Regions from separate parts of the Streptomyces sp. NPDC101178 genome, predicted to be linked through region 3. Evidence: riboswitches for the same ligand, from Rfam matches in the RefSeq annotation. Region 3 holds a riboswitch; each other region holds the start of a gene.
What was found. Region 3 has a riboswitch for cyclic di-AMP ahead of ACIRR8_RS14855 (LysM peptidoglycan-binding domain-containing M23 family metallopeptidase). Riboswitches for the same ligand answer to the same signal wherever they lie in the genome.
Positions count from the first base shown of each region.

Region 1: it holds a riboswitch for cyclic di-AMP, as region 3 does, so the genes downstream of both, ACIRR8_RS16090 (NlpC/P60 family protein) here and ACIRR8_RS14855 (LysM peptidoglycan-binding domain-containing M23 family metallopeptidase) in region 3, are expected to answer to the same signal.
Region 2: it holds a riboswitch for cyclic di-AMP, as region 3 does, so the genes downstream of both, ACIRR8_RS26995 (M23 family metallopeptidase) here and ACIRR8_RS14855 (LysM peptidoglycan-binding domain-containing M23 family metallopeptidase) in region 3, are expected to answer to the same signal.

Region 1 is NZ_JBIWOZ010000005.1:78,716-81,854, reverse strand. It holds gene ACIRR8_RS16095 (hypothetical protein) at 233-586, shown strand; gene ACIRR8_RS16090 (NlpC/P60 family protein) at 669-1,892, opposite strand; cyclic di-AMP (ydaO/yuaA leader) riboswitch at 1,891-2,057, opposite strand; gene pcrA (DNA helicase PcrA) at 2,340-3,139, shown strand, end outside.
Region 2 is NZ_JBIWOZ010000010.1:115,161-118,299, forward strand. It holds gene ACIRR8_RS26990 (M16 family metallopeptidase) at 1-460, shown strand, start outside; cyclic di-AMP (ydaO/yuaA leader) riboswitch at 685-853, shown strand; gene ACIRR8_RS26995 (M23 family metallopeptidase) at 868-1,704, shown strand; gene ACIRR8_RS27000 (GntR family transcriptional regulator) at 1,927-2,634, shown strand; gene ACIRR8_RS27005 (HPr family phosphocarrier protein) at 2,792-3,073, opposite strand.
Region 3 is NZ_JBIWOZ010000004.1:565,665-568,803, forward strand. It holds gene ACIRR8_RS14850 (SGNH/GDSL hydrolase family protein) at 1-119, opposite strand, end outside; gene ACIRR8_RS14855 (LysM peptidoglycan-binding domain-containing M23 family metallopeptidase) at 282-1,256, opposite strand; cyclic di-AMP (ydaO/yuaA leader) riboswitch at 1,260-1,420, opposite strand; gene ACIRR8_RS14860 (tyrosine-protein phosphatase) at 1,832-2,644, shown strand; gene ACIRR8_RS14865 (DUF6126 family protein) at 2,649-2,825, opposite strand; gene ACIRR8_RS14870 (helix-turn-helix domain-containing protein) at 2,912-3,139, opposite strand, start outside.

The DNA of each region.
Region 1 (3,139 bases), on a different contig from region 3:
GGGGGATACCGGCAGGTCCGGCAAGGACGCTATGCCGGGCGCACGGAAAAGGGTCGCCATGACAGCTATTGCCCGCATGTGACGCTTCGGCGTCGACGGATGACCGTAGACGCAGATACGGAATTGATCATTCCGGCAGGTTCGGACGGAGAGCACACAGTTCCGGTGAAGGCGTCAAGGAAGGCTTGCCTCACTGCCGGGTAAAGGTTTGGCCATGGCTAGGCTCCGGACCATGAACGCACTGATCGGCGTCTTCGTCGCGCTGCACATCATCGGCATCGCCTCCCTGCTGGGCGGCTTCCTGACGCAGATGAAGGCGATGGGCGCGGGCACCGCGCGCTTCGTCCCCGCCATGCTGCACGGCGCGCTGACCATGCTGGTCACCGGCGTCGCGCTGGTCGGGCTCAACCAGGCCGACGACCAGGCGGTGAACAACATCAAGATCGGCGTGAAGCTGGCGCTCCTCGTCGTCATCCTCGCGCTCGTCTACGTCAAGCGGGACGACGAGAAGGTCGGGAAGGGCGCGTTCGCGGCGGTCGGCGGACTGACAGTCGCCAACATCTTCATCGCCGTGCTCTGGACCTGAGGGATCTGAGGGACCTGAGGGACCTGTGAGGCGCCCCGGGGTGCCCCGGGGCGGCCGCTTGGAAGCGACCGCCCCCTCGGCGCTACGCCGGACGCACGCTGCCGTAGATCGGCATGGAGTAGATCGACTCCTCGCGGACGTTCGCTCCCGGCTTCGGCGAGTGGATCATCATCCCGTCGCCCTTGTAGATGCCGACATGGCTGATGTCGTCGTAGAAGAAGACCAGGTCCCCGGGTTGGAGGTCGGACGTGGCGACCCGCGTGCCCACCTTCACCTGGTCCCAGGTGGTCCGGGGCAGCGTGACGCCGGCCTCCCGCCAGGCCGCCTGGGTCAGCCCCGAGCAGTCGTACGAGGACGGGCCCGACGCCCCCCACACGTACGGCTTCCCGATCTGGGCGCGCGCGAAGGCCAGCACCTTCTCGGCCTTGGCGGAGTAACCGCTGCCGGCCCCGGTGCCCGTGCCCGTACCGGACCCCGGACTCGTCCCCGTACCGCTGCCGGAACCGGAACCTGAGTCGCTGTCTCCGCCGGACTCCTTCGCGGCCTCCTCGCGCGCCTTCCTCTCCGCCGCCTCGCGCTCCTCGCGCTCCTTGGCCTCGGCGGCCTGGCGGGCGGCGAGGCGCTCGGCCTTCTCCTTGGCCTCGGCCTCCTTCTTGCGCTCCAGCTCCGCCAGCCGCGCCTTCTCCTCCGCGGTCAGCCGCGCGAGCAGGGACCGGGCCTCGGTGAGCTTCGTCTGCACCTTCTGCTTGCTGGAGCGGAGCGTGGTCTGCGCCTCGGTGAGCGACTCCAGGCTCTGCACGGCCTCCGCCCGCTTCTTCGATGCCGCGGCCTGCTGCGTACGGAAGTCGTCGACGGCCTTCTGCTGCCGCTCGGTCGACCGGCTCATCAGCCGGCTCTGGTCGAAGTACGCCTGCGGGTCGTCCGCCAGGAAGAAGGTGGCGGTCGGCGCGATGCCGCCGGTGCGGTACTGCTCGGCCGCGAAGGCGCCCAGCTCCCGGCGGGCCTCGTTGATCTTCTCGGTCCGCTTCGCCACGTCGGAGAGCAGCGTGTCGACCTTGGTGCGCTGGGCGGTGGAGGCGGCCTTCGCCCGGTTGTACTGCTGGGTCGCGCTGCCCGCCTGCCGGTAGAGCTCGTCGACCTTCTTCTGCACGTCCTCGATGGCCGGCTTCGGCTCGGCGGGGGCCGCGGTCGCGCTCTGCGTGGAGAGCAGCGTCACCGAGGCCAGCGCGGCCGTCGTGAACCCGACGGCAGGGGTGGTCGTGCGCACCTTCGTGCGCGGCTTGCGATGCGATGCCAAGACCGGCATCTCCTTCCGTGGACCGCCTACCGGGTTAGCTGTCGGGTTCGGACGGAACGGAAGGCTGTCCTACGGTCCGTTGTGCGAGGGTACGGACCGATTCACCCCGGTTGTGCGTGTGGGTCCCCGGTTCCGAACTGCTGGGAGGCAGCACGGATTCGGCAGAGGTGGCCGTGAGACGCGGTTCGTCTCAGGGAGATTACGGATCACCTGACCGAGCACGCTAGCCAACCGGTGGTACCGCTGGGAAGGAGGATGAGCGATATGCCCGATACATTTTCGTGACCTTTCCGGATCCGGGTCCCCCGCACCCCCTCCGACCGGGCCTTCCTTCACGGAACGTGGACGTCCGCTCTCCGTGCGTACGGCCGGGAACGGTCCCTTCCGGGTCCCATCCGGGCCGCTTCCGGCCTTCGGCGGAAGGTTGTCGGTGCGGCCGCCTAGACTCGGGAGGCGATGAGCAGCCTCTTTGACGACAACTTCCTGACCGGCCTCCAGTCCTCGGAGGACGGCCCGCCGCCGCCCCCCGAGGACCACGCACCCGAAGCGGTGCCGGAGGGGCTCTTCGAGGGCGTCTACGACGCGCCTCCGCCGCCGCGCGAGGGGTATTACCGCGACGGTCACCCGCGCCCGGTGATCGACTCCGCCGCGCTGCTCGACGGGCTGAACACCGAGCAGCGCGCAGCCGTCGTGCACGCCGGGTCCCCGCTGCTCATCGTCGCCGGCGCCGGCTCCGGCAAGACCCGCGTGCTCACCCACCGCATCGCCCACCTGCTGGCCGAGCGCGGCGTGCACCCGGGGCAGATCCTCGCGATCACCTTCACCAACAAGGCCGCCGGCGAGATGAAGGAGCGCGTCGAGCAGCTGGTGGGCCCGCGCGCCAACGCCATGTGGGTCATGACCTTCCACAGCGCGTGCGTCCGCATCCTGCGCCGCGAGTCGAAGAAGCTCGGCTTCACCTCGTCGTTCTCGATCTACGACGCCGCCGACTCCAAGCGCCTGATGGCCCTGGTCTGCCGCGATCTCGACCTGGACCCCAAGCGCTACCCGCCGAAGTCCTTCACCGCCAAGGTCTCCAACCTCAAGAACGAGCTCATCGACGAGGAGACCTTCGCCGGGCAGGCCGCGGACGGTTTCGAGAAGACGCTGGCCCAGGCGTACGCGCTCTACCAGGCCCGCCTGCGCGAGGCCAACGCGCTGGACTTCGACGACATCATCATGACGACGGTCCACCTCCTCCAGGCCTTCCCGGACGT
Region 2 (3,139 bases), on a different contig from region 3:
CTACGGGGTACGCGCCTTCACCCAGGTCCTGCGCTCGACCGGGCCCGACTCGGGCGGCGCGGCGATGCTCGCCATCAGCGGTTCGGTTGACACCGAGTCCACCGGCCCGGCGCTGGAGGACCTCTGGAAAGTCCTGCGGACGCTGGCCGCCGAAGGGCTGACCGACGCCGAGCGCGAGACGGCCGTGCAGAACCTGGTGGGCGTCGCCCCGCTGAAGTTCGAGACGGCCGCCTCGGTCGCGAGCACGCTGGCCGACCAGGTCGAGCAGCACCTGCCCGACGACTACCAGGCCCAGCTGTACGCCCGCCTCGCCGAGACGGGCACCGTGGAGGCGACCGCTGCCGTGGTCAACGCCTTCCCGGTGGACCGGCTGGTCACGGTCCTCGTCGGCGACGCGGCACAGATCGCGGAGCCGGTGAAGGCGCTCGGCATCGGAGAGGTGACCGTCGTCAGCGGCTGACACACCGTCGGCACACACCAGGACGGAGAGAACCCCAGCGAGGAGTAATTCGCCGGGGTTCTCCCTTTTGTCCGCTTGGTTCCTTTCTTCATGTCTTGCTGAAGTAAATCCCTCTACGCCCTGTGGGATGCGCGACAAATCCCCCTGTCCGTTTGGTGACGGACGGCCGCCTTGTCTAGCGTCGGCCCGGCTGTCCGTCACCCGTATGCCGCATCCGCGGCGCCGGGCAGCCATCGCCGAGTCCCCGTCAGGCGCGAGCCTGGGGAGCCGGGGACCCACACGCAGTCCCTGGGGTGAATCGGAACCCCGTGCCGCGAACCGGCGCGGAGCTCCGTAGGAGACCTTCCTGCTCCGAACCCGTCAGCTAACCCGGTAGGCGAGAAGGAAGGAAAGGATCAAGCACCTCCATGGCGTTCACCCGTGCCACCGGGAAGCACCGTGCCCCGAGCCGCCTGAAGCGCCGCGGCGCTCATGTCGCCGGCGTCGCGGCCCTGACCACGACCGGTGTCCTCGGCGCCCTGGCCTCCCCGGCCGCCGCAGCCGACTCCGAGACCCCGAAGGCCGCCGAGACCGGACTCACCCAGGCCATCGCCCTCGACGCCACGATCGCCGAGCAGATCGAGGCCCAGGCGCAGGCGCAGCACCGGCAGGCCGAAGCCGTCGCGAAGGCGAAGGCCAAGGCGGCCGCCGAAGCCAAGGCCAAGGCGGCGAAGGCCAAGGCGAAGGCCGAGAAGGCCAAGGCCAAGGCGGAGGCCCAGCGCAAGGCCGAGGCCCGCGCCGAGGAGATCCGAGAGGAGGAGGCCCGCGCGGCCCGCGCCGCCGAGCGTGCCCGCCTCAACGCCTTCCACCTCCCGGTCGCCGGCTCCTACGTCACCACCGGCTACAAGTCCGGCGGTGCGCTCTGGTCCTCCGGCAGCCACTCCGGCGTGGACTTCCGCGCCGCCTCGGGCAGCTCCGTCGTCGCGGTCGGCGCCGGCACGGTCGTCGAGGCCGGCTGGGGCGGCGCGTACGGCAACAACATCGTGCTCCGGATGACCGACGGCACGTACACCCAGTACGGTCACCTCTCCTCGATCGGCGTCTCCGTCGGCCAGTCGGTCACCTCCGGCCAGCAGATCGGCCTCTCCGGCTCCACCGGCAACTCCACCGGGCCGCACCTCCACTTCGAGGCCCGCACCACCGCGGAGTACGGCTCCGACATGGACCCGGTCGGCTACCTGCGCTCGCACGGCGTCAACGTCTGACCCGACCGCGTACCACCGCTCCTCCCGAAGGCCCCGGCTTCCCGCCGGGGCCTTCGGCCGTGCGCCGGGAATGCCCGGACCGATCCCCTCCGCCCCCGACCTTTGGCCAGAAGATATCCATCAATTCGGGCCTGCCATCGGAAATTGCGGAAGATTGCCTTAGAGTCACGGAACAGGCGTCGGCCGGCCGCGTTTCGCGGGGATGAAGGCGGAGGTTCGGACATGCGCATTCCCGCGCATTCGGTATGCACGGCAATCCGTGACGACATCGTCTCCGGTGTCTACGAGCGCGGCAGCCGCCTCACCGAGGAGCTGCTGGCCCGCCGGTACGGGGTCTCCCGCGTCCCGGTCCGCGAGGCGCTGCGCACCCTGGAGTCCGAAGGCTTCGTCACCACCCGCAGGCACGCCGGGGCCTGTGTCGCCGAGCCCACCGAGCAGGAGGCCGCCGACCTGCTGGAGGTGCGGATGCTCCTGGAGCCGCTCGGCGCCGCCCGCGCGGCCCAGCGCCGCACGGAGGCCCACCTCAAGGTGCTCCGCGGCCTGGTCAGGCTGGGCCAGGAGCGGGCCCGCCGCGGTGAGGGCGAGGATCTGCGGTCACTGGGCGGCTGGTTCCACGAGACCCTGGCCCAGGCCTCCGGCAGCCCCGGCCTGATCGCCCTGCTCACCCAGCTCCGGTACAAGATCGCCTGGATGTACGCCGTCGAGCAGCCGGCCCGCCCGGTCGACTCCTGGGCCGAGCACGGAGCCATCGTGGACGCGGTGGCGCGCGGCGACGCGGAACGGGCCAGGGCGCTCACCGCCCTGCACGCGGAGCGGGCCGCCGGCGCGCACCGGCTGCGCCGACCGGACAGGCCCGGCCGTCGGGCGGCGCCACCGCCACGCGTGAGTTCTTCGCAACACGGCGTAAACATCGCGGGTGCCCGTCATTAACAAGCGCGCCGTATACAAAGAGAAGCAATTTCCGAGGGCTCTATTCACGCTGCCCGAAATCGTTTTTCATCGCCTCGGGACAACGAAAGAGCCGTGGTTCTCCCGGAGGGAGAAACCACGGCTCAGGTCCGTTACCGTCGAACGGTCCCGGAATGGGTCAGACGGTCTCGGGAAGCTCTTCGAGCCCCTCGGCGACCAGCTTCGCCAGACGGTCCAGGGCGGCCTCGGCGTCGTCCGCGTCGGACGCGAGCACGATCTCCTCGCCACCCTGCGCACCCAGACCCAGCACCGCGAGCATCGAGGCGGCGTTGACCGGGTCGCCGTCGGCCTTGGCGATCGTCACCGGGACGCCGGAAGCCGTGGCGGCACGGACGAAGATGGAAGCGGGGCGGGCGTGCAGGCCCTCGGCCCAACCGACGTTTACGCGGCGCTCAGCCATGGTTCTGCCCTTCACATATCAACGGTTGTCTAGACCAGTCTCTCATGCGGTGCGTACTGCTGTGCC
Region 3 (3,139 bases):
GCCCAGCCGACGAAGGTGCCGTCGGGTCCAGGGTCGCCGACGCCCTCGGTGAAACTATCCCCGATCGCCGCGTACGACCCGATGATGTTCTGCTGCTGGGTTCTCGAATCGTCTGCCACAAGCCCATATCCTGCACCGTTCAATGTGACCTACGCGACCGTAATAAGGGGTTGACGGGTGGTGACATAGACCACCTGGTCAGATTTGGGTAAAGCCGGAATAAGTGGAGGGGCGGTGCGCCGCCGCGCACCGCCCCTCGTTCACTTCTTCTCGCCCTCGGGTCAGAGGGAGACGCCGTGCTGCCGCAGGTAGGCGACCGGGTCGACGTCGGAGCCGTAGCCGGGGCCGGTGCGGACCTCGAAGTGGAGGTGCGGGCCGGTGGAGTTTCCGGTGGAGCCGGAGAGGCCGATCTGCTGGCCGCCGGTGACGGTCTGGCCGGCGGAGACGCTCAGCGAGGACTGGTGGGCGTACTGGGAGTACATGCCGTCCTCGTGCTGGATGACGACCTCGTTGCCGTACGAACCGCTCCAGCCGGCCGAGACCACGGTGCCCGGGCCGATGGCCTTGACGGGGGTGCCGGAGGAGGCCTGGAAGTCCGAGCCGGTGTGGTAGCCGCTGGACCAGCTGGCGCCGGAAGCGCGGTACTGGGTGGTGACGTTGGCGTTGTCGAGCGGCGCGGTCCAGCCGGAGCCGGTGGCCTCGGAGGAGCCGGTCTGCGTGGCGGCACCGGACTCGGCGGCGGCGTCGGACTCGTCGGCCGAGATGGTGTCCGCCTTCGGGGCCGGCGCGGCCTTCTTCGGGGCGGCCTTCTTCGGCGCGGCGGCCTTGGGGGCCGGAGCGGACTTCTTGGCCTCCGAAGGCGCGGCGGAGCCGGTGGCCTTGGCGCCGAGGGTCAGCTTCATGCCCGGGAAGATCAGGCTCGGGTTCTCACCGACGGTCGAGCGGTTGTCCTGGTACAGCTTCTGCCAGCCGCCCTTGACCTGGTGCTCGGAGGCGATCTTGGCGAGGTAGTCGCCGGAGACGACGGCGTACGTCTTCGCGGTGGTCTTCGCCGTGGCGGGCGCGGCCTGCGGAGCGGCCTGGGCGGCGACCGAGGCGGCGGCGGGCTTGACGGCGGGGGCCGCCTTCTCCGCGGCGTGGGCGCCGGTGGCGCCGAACAGCGGGAGGGCGAGTACGGCGCCGCCGGTGCCCGCGGCGAGGACGCCGCGGTGGATCGGGCCGGACTTGGGACGGCGGTGCTTACCCTTTGCGGGCATGGGGAAGTTCCTCTCCGGCGCCTGCGAGGTGAGCTGTCGGGTTCGGGCTGGAGATGCCCGGCCGCCGGATGGCGACTTCACCCCGAGCCGGTCCGGATCGCTCCGGGCCGGCGGCTTACCTGGTTCCCCCGCTCCTGCCACACGTGAGTGGGTGGGTGCGAATTCCGGGCGGCGGCAGGATTAGGCGGTCCGTCCGGATTGACGGTGACCGTAAACGAGTCGGGACGACAGGAACAAGCCGTCGGTTCCGCCCCGGAATCATCGATTCAATTTCGATCCGGATTTCCCGTCACACTCCGTGGATTACGGATCTTGGCTTTCCTTGCGGATACCGGGAAAACGCCTCGGAGCCACCGCCACCGTCCGTCACGGATATGATCCCGCTCACCCGCGGATTCCCATCTCCCCCATTAGCGGGGCATGTTCTGCGAAATGCACCAATACGGACATGCCCCCGGCGGGACCCCTGACGCACCGTCAGCCAGCCGATGGTTGCCTGGTGAACCGATGTCGTATCGTCACAGGAGCGCCCTCGCCGGAGAGCCGCGCCGACGCCAGAGATTCCAGGAGCCACCGTGACGCAGCAGGTGCCGCAGGTCCCGCCGACCGAGACCGCACTGACCGGAGTCCGCAACTTCCGTGACGTGGGCGGGCTTCCCACCACGGACGGGCGGCACACCGCCTTCGGCCGGCTCTACCGCAGCGGCCACCTGGCGCACGCCACCGCCGAGGACGCGCTCTTCCTCGGCGGGCTCGGGCTGCACACCGTCTTCGACTTCCGCAACTCCGCCGACCATCAGCTCGACGGGTACGACATCGAGCTGGCCGGTGTCCGCAATGTCAGCATTCCGCTCTCCGACCCGGCCGACGGCGCCGAGTTCTGGCGGCTGGTGCGGGACGGGAACATCGAGCAGCTGCGGTCGATCCTGGCCGACGGCAAGGGCAGCGAGCGCATGATCACCATGTACCGCTCGACCATCGTCGACCGCACCGCCGAGCACAGCCGCGTCCTGCACGCGCTGGCGGAGGACAGCGTGCCGGCCCTGATGCACTGCGCGGCCGGCAAGGACCGGGCGGGCCTGTCGATCGCGGTCTCGCTGCTCGCGGTGGGCGTCGAGCGCGAGGCGATCGAGGCGGACTACCTCAAGTCCAACGACCCGCACCGCCGGTACAAGGTGAAGCGAACGGACATGTCCGAGACCGGGATGTCCCCCGAGGTGATGGAGCTGCTCAATCCGCTCTTCGGCGCGCAGGCCTCCTACCTCGAAGCGGCGTTCACGGCCATCGACGAGACCTGGGGCACGACGGACCGCTATCTGGCGGAGGGCCTGAAGGTCTCCCCGGAGACCCGGGAGCGACTCCGCGAGCGCCTGCTCGACCGGGGCTGAGCAGTTATTCGGCGCCCGCCACCACGAAGAGCAGGTAGAGGAAGGCCGCGATCACGTGGCCGACCACCAGGTAGGCGAAGAGCCGGATCACCAGGCCGCGCGGCATCCGACGCTCCTGCGTGTCCTTGGTGACCTTCGGGCGCCTCGGGGTCAGCGGGTCGTAGTGCTCGGAATCGGACATGACGGTCCTCTCTGCCGGCCTCGCGGCCGGTGGGTACGAAGGCTCCGGTGGTACGGAAGGGCGCGGCGGTGAGCAGGGCGCCGGGGTCATCGCGGGTGGAGCGCGCTGCCGAGGCAGAGCTCGGCCGCGGGGCTCTGGAGCAGGGAGTGGACGAAGAGCAGCTCCGCCCCGCCCCGGTCCAAGGCCGCGATCCGGTGCGGGGTGAGCGAGTCGAAGTGGGCGCTGTCGCCCGGGTCCAGATCGTGCACGGTCTCCCCGAGCGCGACCCGCAGCCGCCCGCCGAGGACGTACAGCCACTCCTCCCCGGGATGCAC